Regions from separate parts of the Angustibacter luteus genome, predicted to be linked through region 1. Evidence: predicted binding sites of a transcription regulator. Region 1 holds the regulator's gene; the other holds the start of a gene.
The links. Region 1 encodes HspR, which represses chaperone genes until heat shock. Its sites were predicted from a motif close to ANTTGAGNCNGNCNGNCTCAANT; they were not measured.

Region 2: a site for HspR is predicted at 3,816-3,838, ahead of clpB (ATP-dependent chaperone ClpB). Genes of this name have one in related genera too.

What each region holds. Positions count from the first base shown of each region.
Region 1 covers NZ_BAABFP010000004.1:557,755-563,042, forward strand. The annotation lists gene dnaK (molecular chaperone DnaK) at 1-831, shown strand, start outside; gene grpE (nucleotide exchange factor GrpE) at 828-1,481, shown strand; gene ABEB17_RS09090 (DnaJ C-terminal domain-containing protein) at 1,501-2,532, shown strand; gene ABEB17_RS09095 (heat shock protein transcriptional repressor HspR) at 2,534-3,007, shown strand; gene glsA (glutaminase A) at 3,083-4,099, shown strand; partial or broken gene ABEB17_RS09105 (NAD(P)H-binding protein) at 4,201-5,065, opposite strand; gene ABEB17_RS09110 (protein-L-isoaspartate O-methyltransferase family protein) at 5,073-5,288, opposite strand, start outside.
Region 2 covers NZ_BAABFP010000002.1:1,290,527-1,295,814, forward strand. The annotation lists gene ABEB17_RS06300 (SDR family NAD(P)-dependent oxidoreductase) at 1-371, shown strand, start outside; gene ABEB17_RS06305 (hypothetical protein) at 580-1,167, shown strand; gene clpB (ATP-dependent chaperone ClpB) at 1,171-3,765, opposite strand; gene ABEB17_RS06315 (coiled-coil domain-containing protein) at 3,875-4,780, shown strand; gene ABEB17_RS06320 (pentapeptide repeat-containing protein) at 4,782-5,288, shown strand, end outside.

The DNA.
Region 1 (5,288 bases):
CTGCAGGCGGGCGTCCTCAAGGGCGAGCGCAAGGACGTCCTGCTGATCGACGTCACCCCGCTGTCGCTGGGCATCGAGACCCAGGGCGGTCTGATGACCAAGCTCATCGAGCGCAACACGGCCATCCCGACCAAGCGCAGCGAGGTCTTCACGACCGCGGCCGACAACCAGCCGTCCGTGACGATCCAGGTCTTCCAGGGCGAGCGCGAGATGACCCGCGACAACAAGGCGCTGGGCACCTTCGACCTCACCGGGATCGCTCCCGCGCCGCGCGGCATGCCGCAGGTCGAGGTCACGTTCGACATCGACGCCAACGGCATCGTGCACGTGTCCGCCAAGGACCGCGGCACCGGCAAGGAGCAGTCGATGACGATCTCCGGCGGCAGCGCGCTGCCGAAGGACGAGATCGAGCGGATGATCAAGGACGCCGAGGCGCACGCCAGCGAGGACAAGCAGCGTCGCGAGGAGGCGGAGACCCGCAACCAGGCCGAGCAGCTCGTCTGGTCGACGGAGAAGTTCGTCAAGGACAACGAGGACAAGATCCCGGCCGAGCCGAAGGCGGACGTCGAGAAGTCCATCGCCGACCTCAAGGAGGCGCTGTCCGCCAACGCCTCCACCGAGGACCTCAAGGCCAAGACCGAGGCGCTCGCCACCGCGAGCCAGGCCATCGGCCAGGCCATGTACGCGGCCGAGGCGCAGGCCTCCGCGGACGCCGAGCAGGCCGGCAGCGCCGAGGGCGGCGCCGGTGCGACCGACGCTGACGACGACGTCGTCGACGCCGAGGTCGTGGACGACGAGCCAGGCGAGAACGAGGGTCGGGCGCAGGCATGACCGACGCCCCCCAGGGCGGTCGGCCGGTCGCGGACGACGGGAGCGAGCCTCCCGTCGTCCGCGACAAGCGGCGGATCGACCCGCAGACCGGACAGCTGCGGGACGGCGGCGCTGCGGCGCCGCAGGCTCCCGCCCCCGAGGTCAGCGGCGAGATGGCCAACGAGACCGAGGTCGAGCAGGGGCTGGATGACAAGTCGTCCGGCCTCACGGCTGACGTCGACCTGGCCGCCGAGCGGCTGGCCGACCTGCAGCGACTGCAGGCCGAGTACGTCAACTACCGCAAGCGGGTCGAGCGTGACCGGGACGTCGCCCGCGAGCTCGCGACGGCGTCCGTGCTGGAGTCGTTGCTGCCGGTGATGGACGACCTGCACCTGGCCCGCCAGCACGGCGACCTGGAGAGCGGGCCGTTCGCAGCGGTGGCCGACAAGCTCGAGGCGATCGTGGCGCGCGCCGGTCTCGAGCGCTTCGGCGAGGTCGGCGAGGCGTTCGACCCGGCGGTGCACGAGGCCCTCATGCACGTCCAGGCCGAGCTCGCCGCCGGCACGGAGGTCACGACCGTCGTCCAGGTGCTGCAGCCGGGGTACCGCGTCGGTGAGCGGGTCGTGCGCGCTGCGCGCGTCGCCGTGGCCGACCCCGACACCACCAGCTGAGTCCGAGAGGAGGCACCGCATGGCCGGACAGGACTGGTTCGAGAAGGACTTCTACGCCACGCTCGGTGTCCCCAAGGACGCGGACGCGGCGGCGATCAAGAAGGCGTACCGCAAGCTGGCGCGCCAGCACCACCCGGACGCCAACGAGGGCGACGACACCCGGTTCAAGGAGATCGGCGAGGCCTACTCGGTGCTCTCCGACATTGAGCAGCGCCAGCAGTACGACGCGATCCGGTCGATGTCGCACGGCGGCGCGCGATTCGCGCCGGGCGGTCAGGGCGGGGCCGGCTTCGAGGACCTCTTCGGCGGTCTGTTCGGTGGTGCGGGAGCTCCCGGGGGCGGTGGCCAGCGCGCGCAGTTCGACAGCACGGGCGGCATCGATCTCGAGGACCTGCTGCGCGGCATGGGTGGCGCCCCGGGTGCCGGTGGTGGGCGCGGTGGCCGGTTCAGCGGTTTCGGCACCCGCGGCCCGCGTCGCGGCGCCGACGTGAACGCGACCACCACCCTGCCGTTCCGCGAGGCAGTGGTCGGCTCGACCGTCACCCTGCGCACGCCGGAGGGTCGCACGGTGACCGCGCGGATCCCGGCCGGCGTCAAGGACGGGCAGAAGATCCGCCTGCGCGGCAAGGGATCCGACGGCGACCCGGGTGCGGCGGCAGGTGACCTGATGATCCAGGTCGCTGTCACGCCGGACCCGGTCTTCGGCCGGCAGGGCGATGACCTCACCGTCACGGTGCCGGTCACGTTCGCCGAGGCCGCGCTGGGCGCGCAGGTCGACGTCCCGACGCTGGACGCCGAGGGCGACGTCACCACCGTTCGGGTCAAGGTGCCGGCCGGCACGCCGTCCGGTCGCACGCTGCGGGTCAAGGGCCGGGGCGTCAAGCACGCCAAGGGTTTCGGCGACCTGCGCGTCACCGTGCAGGTGGCGGTGCCGCAGCGGCTCACCGACGACGCGCGCGAGGCCGTCGAGGCGTACGCGAAGGCCACCGGCGGCGAGGACCCGCGCGCCGACCTGATGGCCCGGGCGCGCTCACCGCGGACCGGCGGCTGACATGAGCGACAGCGCCAGCTGGCAGGGCCGGGTCGAGCTCGACCTGGACGACGAGACCCCGGTCTTCGTCATCTCGGTCGCGGCGCAGATGGCCGGCATGCACCCGCAGACGTTGCGGCAGTACGACCGGCTGGGCCTCGTCTCGCCGGACCGCACGCGCGGGCGCGGCCGGCGCTACTCGGCGCGCGACGTCTCGCTGCTCCGCCAGGTGCAGCGGCTGTCCCAGGACGAGGGCGTCAGCCTCGCCGGGATCAAGCAGATCCTCGAGCTCGAGCACCAGGTCGCCGCGCTGCGCGCCCGGGTCGTCGAGCTCAGCAACGAGCTCGCCGCCGTGCAGGACGCGACCGGGCTCGGTCGTCGGGTGTTCGCCGCCGGCCCCGCCGGTGACGTGGTCTCGATGCGCGCCGGGCGCCGTCCGGACCGGTCCGCCTTCGGGCTGACGTCCGCGCTCGTCGTCTGGCGCCCGCAGGGCTGATCGTGGCAACGGCGTTCGCCCTGGCGCACGCGGTTGCCACGTACGCTCCGGAGGACACCGGACGAGGGCGGACCCATGACGAAGCTGTCCATGTACGAGCGTCTGCCGTTCGACGAGGCGACGACGCCGCCGCGGGTGTCCACCGGCGAGCTGCCCCCGCCGGACGAGATCCGACGGCTGGTCACCGAGGCCTACGAGCGCTACCGAGCGAACAGCGACGGCGTCGTCGCGGACTACATCCCCGCGCTGGCCGGTGCGTCCCCTGACCTGTTCGGCATCTGTGTCGTCGGTGCCCGTGGCGGGTCGTTCGAGATCGGGGACGTCGACACGTCCTTCTCGATCCAGAGCGTGTCCAAGCCCTTCGTCTTCGCCCTCGTGTGCGAGGAGGTCGGCTACGAGGCGGCGCGCCGCCAGCTCGGCGTGAACAGCACCGGCTTCCCGTTCAACTCGCTCATGGCGGTCGAGCTGAACGACGACCGGACGATGAACCCGTTGGTGAACGCGGGCGCGATCGCCACGACGAGCCTGGTGCCGGGCGACTCGGCGGAGCTCAAGTCCGACCGGATCCGCGAGGGGCTGTCCCGGTTCGCCGGCCGTGAGCTGTCCATGAGCGAGGAGGTGTACGCCTCCGAGTCCGCGTCGAACCTGCGCAACCAGGGCATCGCCCACCTGCTGAAGAGCTACGGCCGGCTCTACTTCGACCCCGATGAGACGACCGACGCCTACACCCGGCAGTGCTCCCTCGAGGTCACGGTCCACGACCTCGCGGTGATGGCGGCCACGCTCGCGAACGGCGGGGTCAACCCGCAGTCCGGGGAGCGCGTGCTGCGGCCGGGGGTGTGCCGGCGGGTGCTGGCCGTGATGGCCACGGCCGGCCTCTACGAGCTCTCGGGGGACTGGTTGTACGAGGTCGGCGTCCCTGGCAAGAGTGGCGTCAGCGGCGGGATCGTGACGGTGTCGCCTGGCAAGGGTGGACTCGCGACCTTCTCGCCGCCCCTGGACGCGGCCGGGAACAGCGTGCGTGGCCAGCTGGCCACGAAGCACCTGGCCGAGCGACTGGGCCTCAACCTCTTCGCCTCGGAACCGGCCTGACCGCGGCGGGGCGAACGTGCATGATCACCGCGGGAGGGGGGTGGTGGCGTCCCGCCCCCCTCCCGCGGTGATCATGCACGTTCGCCCCGGATCGGGTGAGCTCAGCGGTGGCCGGCAGAGCGCAGGACGTCGTCCAGGCTGCGCGCCGGGTGGCCGGTCAGGCGCTGGACGTCGTCACTGACCTTCGCGAGCTCGCCGCGGGCGATCGCCAGGTACGACGTCACCCAGCCGTCGACCTCGAACCGGGGCGCCGTAGTGCGCGCGCGAGGCGTAGGCCTGCTCGAGCGTCTCGTCCTCGAACCGCACGTCGCGCCCGGTCGCCGCACTGATCCGCGCGGCCGCCTCGGTCAGGGTGAACGCCTCCGGCCCGGTCAGGTCGTAGCCGACACCGTCGTGCTGGCCTGACTCGTCGCTCAGGACCGCGACGGCGACGTCCGCGACGTCGTCCTGCGCCACCGCACTGACCCGGCCGTCAGCGGCGGGGCCACGGATCACGCCGTCCTCGCCAGGCATCAGCGCGAAGAAGTCGGCGTACAGGCTGTCCCGCAGGAACGTGTGGCGCAGACCGCTGCCCCTGATGTGCTCCTCGGTGTGGAAGTGGTCGCGGCCGAAGGTGAACGTGCAGTCGGCCGAGGCGCCGAGGAACGACAGGTAGACGATGCGCTGCACGCCCGCGCGCACCGCGGCGTCGACCGCGCTGCGGTGCTCGGCGAGCCGGTTCGCGGACTCGCGTCCGGACACCAGGAACAGCGTGTGCGCGTCGCCGATCGCCGCGACCATCGCGTCGGTGCTCGCGTACTCGGCAGCCGGCCCCGCCACGGCACCGGGCAGGTCCGGCAAGCGGCTCGGGTCACGGCCCACCAGCCGCAGCGGCACCCCCTGAGCCGCCAACGCGCGGGCCACCCGGCCGCCGATGTTCCCCGTGCTGCCCGTCACCGCGATGTTCGCTGCTCCACTGGTTGCCATGGCAGGGTCAGCGCAGCGGGACGAACCGATAATTCCCGTACCAGTGCACCTCGGTGCCGTCCGGCGTCCGGGCGACCCGCGCCAACCGCCCAGCCACTGGGCAGACCATCAGCCCGTTCGGGGTGAGCTGGTCGACCAGCGCGTCCGGGATCTCGTTGGCGGCGGCAGAGACCAGCACCCGGTCGTACGGCGCGTCCTTCGGCCAGCCGAGCACCCCCGGCTC
Region 2 (5,288 bases), on a different contig from region 1:
CCAAGCACGCCGTCGTCGCGCTGAGCCGGGCGCTGCGCGCCGAGATGGCGCCGGTCGGCGTGCGGGTCAGTGCGGTGTGCCCGGCATTCATCGCGACGCCCCTGCTGGACAACCTCAACCCTGGGCTCGGCGAGAACGAGGCGACGCGCAGCGTGCGGACGTCCGCCGCGCGCCTTCAGCCGGGCGGGCTGCCCGGGCCGGACGAGCTGGCCGAGGCGGTGCTGACCGGGGTGGCGCGGAACAAGGCGCTGATCGTGTTCCCACGCGCGCAGTGGGGCGTCGTCGCCGCGCAGCGCTGGGCGCCGGGCCTGGTGGACCGGCTCATCGGCCAGGAGGTCCGCGCCTACCGCGCCCGCCGCCGTCCCGCCTGACCCTCGCTTCCGCCACCCAGCCCGGTTTCCGCCACCCAACCCGGTTTCCGCCACCCAACCCGGTTCTGGAGTCACAAGACCGGCCTGAGGGGCGGAAGCAGGTGGGTGAAGGCCGCGAGCGGCCCCTTCAGCGGAGCCCGATTCGAGCCGATGTGCGCCACACGCGGGCCCGCTCGGTGCCCGCGTCCCGCCTGGAGAGGACCTGTCCGTGCGACGCGCGCCCATCGGCCTGCTGTGTGTTCCCTTGATCCTGGCCGGCGCGACTGCCGGCTGCTCCGCCGGCGCGTTGTCCGCACCGATCAAGGCGGCTGCTGCAGCCGGCGAGCCGCCCGTGGTGGCCACCGGATCGCCGTTCACCGTCGAGCAGTTCGGCCTCACCCCGGTAGACCTCACGCTGAGGTACCGCGAGTGCCGGACCGTCATGCCACCTGACGCGAGCCCCGCCGTAGCCGCCTACGTGAACGCCACCAACAGTGCGCTGCCGGGGGAGCTGCTGCTCACCCTGGCCCTCGACGACGGACCGGCCGATGCCACGGAGCGCGCCGAGCAGCTGCGGCTGGACACGATCAAGCTCGCGGCGATCAAGGCCGACCCCGAGCTGGCCAAGGCGGCAACGGCTCTCATCAGGTCCGTGTCCAACTACGACAAGGTCCTCACGATCTCGAAGGGCGACAAGATCTGGCAGAGCAATGCGCCCGTCGCGCACGCGTACAACAACGATCGCTCCGCAGCCAGCCAGCGCCTGCGTGCGGCCCTCCACCTGCCGCCCAGCGCCTGTGCCGTGCGGCGGCCCTGAGCGTCAGGCTCGGGTGACGGTGAGGCCCGGCGCGTGCTGGTCGGCCGGGCGGTCGACGAGCACGGTGTCGCCGTCGCGCACCTCGCCGGACAGCAGCGCCTTCGCCAGCCGGTCGCCGATCTCCTTGGCGACCAGCCGCCGCAAGGGACGGGCGCCGTAGGCCGGGTCGTACCCCGTCAGCGCCAACCACTCCCGGGCCGCGTCGCTCACCACGAGGGTCAGCCGCCGCTCGGCCAGCCGCTGCCCCAGCCGGTCCACCTGCAGGTTCACGATGCGCGACAGCTCGTCGAGCGACAGCGCGTCGAAGATCACCACGTCGTCCAACCGGTTCAGGAACTCCGGTTTGAACGCCGCCCGCACCGCGCCCATCACGGCCTCGTGCCGGGCATCGTCGTCCAGCGACGGGTCGACCAGGTACACCGAGCCGAGGTTCGACGTCAGCACCAGGATCGCGTTGCGGAAGTCCACGGTGCGGCCCTGGCCGTCGGTCAGCCGACCGTCGTCCAGCACCTGCAGCAGGATGTCGAACACGTCCGGGTGCGCCTTCTCGACCTCGTCGAGCAGCACCACCGAGTACGGACGACGGCGCACGGCCTCGGTCAGCTGGCCGCCCTCGTCGTAGCCGACGTACCCGGGCGGGGCGCCGACCAGCCGGGAGACGGAGTGCTTCTCGCCGTACTCGCTCATGTCGATCCGCACCATCGCGCGCTCGTCGTCGAACAGGAAGTCCGCGAGCGCCTTCGCCAGCTCGGTCTTGCCGACGCCGGTCGGGCCGAGGAACAGGAACGATCCGGTGGGCCGGTCGGGGTCGGAGATGCCGGCACGAGAACGCCGGACGGCGTCACTGACCGCCTCGACGGCGCGGCGCTGACCGATCAGCCGGCCGCCGAGCACGTCCTCCATGCGCAGCAGCTTCTCGGTCTCGCCCTCGAGCAGGCGCCCGGCGGGGATGCCGGTCCAGGCCGCGACCACGTCGGCGACGTCGTCCGGGCCGACCTCGTCCTTGACCATCAGGTCCTCGACGTCGGTCTGCGCCTCGGCCACCTGGGCCTGGGCGAGCTCGCGCTCGATGTCGGGGATCTGCCCGTACAGCAGCGCGGACGCCGCTCCGAGGTCACCCTCGCGCTGCAGGCGCTCGGCCTGCGAGCGGACGTCGTCCAGCTGGCTCTTGAGGTCGCCGACCCGGTTGAGGCCCGCCTTCTCGTGCTCCCAGCGGGCGTTCAGCGCCGCGAGCTGCTCGCTCTTGTCGGCGAGGTCCTTGCGCAGCCGCTCGAGCCGCTCACGCGAGGCGGCGTCGTCCTCGCGAGCGAGGGCGAGCTCCTCCATCTTGAGCCGGTCGACGGCGCGGCGGAGCTCGTCGATCTCGACCGGGGACGAGTCGATCTCCATCCGCAGCCGGGACGCCGCCTCGTCGACGAGGTCGATCGCCTTGTCGGGCAGCTGGCGGCCGCTGATGTAGCGGTCGGACAGCGTCGCGGCCGCGACCAGGGCCGCGTCGGCGATGGCGACCTTGTGGTGTGCCTCGTAGCGCTCCTTGAGGCCACGCAGGATTGCCACGGTGTCGGTGACGCTGGGCTCGCCGACGAAGACCTGCTGGAAGCGTCGCTCGAGCGCGGAGTCCTTCTCGATGCGCTCGCGGTACTCGTCGAGCGTCGTGGCGCCGACCAGCCGGAGCTCGCCGCGGGCGAGCATGGGCTTGAGCATGTTGCCGGCGTCCATCGCGCCCTCGCCGGACGCACCGGCGCCGACAAGGGTGTGCAGCTCGTCGATGAAGGTGACGATCTGCCCGTCGGAGCCCTTGATCTCCTCCAGCACCGCCTTGAGCCGCTCCTCGAACTCGCCGCGGTACTTCGCGCCGGCGACCATCGCGCCGAGGTCGAGTGAGATCAACCGCTTGCCGCGCAACGACTCCGGGACGTCGCCGTCCACGATGCGCTGGGCCAGGCCCTCGACGACGGCGGTCTTGCCGACGCCGGGTTCGCCGATCAGCACCGGGTTGTTCTTGGTGCGGCGGGACAGCACCTGGATGACCCGGCGGATCTCGGCGTCGCGGCCGATCACCGGGTCGAGCTTGCCCTCCTCGGCGGCCGTCGTCAGGTCGACGCCGTACTTGGTGAGGGCGTCGTAGGTGGACTCCGGGTCGGGGCTGGTGACCTTCGCGCTGCCGCGGATCTGCGGCAGCGCGTCGAGGACGCCCTCGCGGGTGACGCCGTCCGCCTTGAGTGCCGTGCCGAGCGCGCCTGAGTCGCGGGTCAGCCCGAGCAGCAGGTGCTCGGTGGAGACGTACTGGTCGCCGAGGGCGTCCGCCTCCTCCTTGGCCGCCTCGAGCACCGTGAGGGCGCCGCGGGACAGCTGCGGGGCACTCACCGTGGCGCCGCTGGCCGACGGCAGTCCGGCGACGATGCGCTCGGCCTCGGCGGTCAGGTTCTGCGGGTTGACGCCCATCGCCTGCACCAGCGGGCGGGTCGTCCCCTCGCGCTGGCCGAGCAGGGCCACCGCGAGGTGGGCGGGCTCGACGTGCGGGTGTCCGGCCGCTGCAGCACGCCGGACGGCGTCGCCGAGCGCCTCCTGGCTGCGGGTGGTGAGGGCAAGCTCCATGCGTGATCTCCTGATCGTGCTTCGGTGGTCACCTTGGTCAACGCGCACAAAGTTGAGTGTGTTCCGCTCAACCTTATCGGGATCGGCGCAGAACCGGCAGGATGGGCGGATGGACATCGAGGCGGTCGTCGACGAGCTGTACCGGCTACCGCCCGACGAGTTCACCGGACGCCGCGACGAGCTGGCCGCCGACGCGAAGGCCGACGGGGACGCCGCACTGGCCAAGCAGGTCAAGGCGCTGCGCCGTCCCACCGCCTCGGCCGCGCTGATGAACCAGCTGGCCCGCGACGAATCCGACTCCCTGGCCGACTACCTCGAGCTCGGCGAGCAGCTGCGCGAGGCCCAGGCCAACCTGTCCGGCGATGACCTGCGCCGCCTCGGCCAGGAGCGCCAACGTGCCGCCGCCACGCTGGTGAAGCGCGCCGTCCTGCTGTCCGCCGGACCGGTCAGCCCGGCCGTGTGCGGGGAGCTCGACGCCACCTTGCTGGCCGCCGTCGCCGACCCGGCGGCCGGCCAGGCGGTCGTATCCGGCGCCCTGACGCGCGCCCTGTCGTACGCCGGCCTCGGCGAGGTCGACATCACCGCGGCCACCGCGACGCCGCTCAGCTCGACCTCCCCGGCCCCACGGACGACGTCCGGCGGGCCGCCGCCCAGCCCGGCGCCGGCGTCCGGTGACGGGACCCGGCGACGGTCCAAGGAGGACCAGCTCGCCGAACGCCGGACGGCCGCGGACGAGCGGCTGAGCCAGGCCGAGGAGGACATCCGCGAGGCCGCGCGCGCCGTCCAGGCGTCGATGCAGGCCGAGCTGGACGCTGAGCAGGCGCAGCAGACGGCCGAGCGCGAGGTCGAGGATCTGCGCGAGAAGCTCACCCAGGCCCGGTTCGCCGTCCGCGCCGCGCAGCAGCAGCTCACCACCGCGCACAGCGACCGCGCCACCGCCGAGCGCGCGGTCAGCGCGGCCGAGAAGGCGCGGGACAAGGCCAAGCGGCAGCGCGACATCCTCGGGGAGGACTGACGTGCCACCGATCAGCGGCGAGGACTGGTACGCCCGCGACCTGTCCGGCGAGCGATTCGAGAACGAGCAGCTGCTGGACGTCGACCTCACCGAGTCGCGCGGCCAGGGCGCCGTCTTCGACAGCTGCACCTTCCGCGGCGTGCGGTTCAACGTGTCCGAGTACACCGACTCCGCGTTCCTGTCCTGCACGTTCGTGCGGTGCTCGTTCTTCGACGCGCGGTTCACCGGCTGCAAGCTGACCGGCAGCACCTTCGACGGCTGCGACTGGGGGCCGGTGCGGGTCGAGCGGGGCGACTGGTCGTTCGTCACGCTGGCCGGTGCCGACCTGCGCTCGGCCACGTTCAGCGGCGTGCGGATGCGCGAGGCCGACTTGTCCCGGGTGCGGTTGGACGACGCGAGCCTGCGCGGGTGCGACACCTCGGGGGCGTCGTGGCGCGGGGCGAACGTGAGCGGGTGCGACCTGCGGGGTAGCGACCTGTCGACGCTCGACCCGGTGGGTGCGCAACTG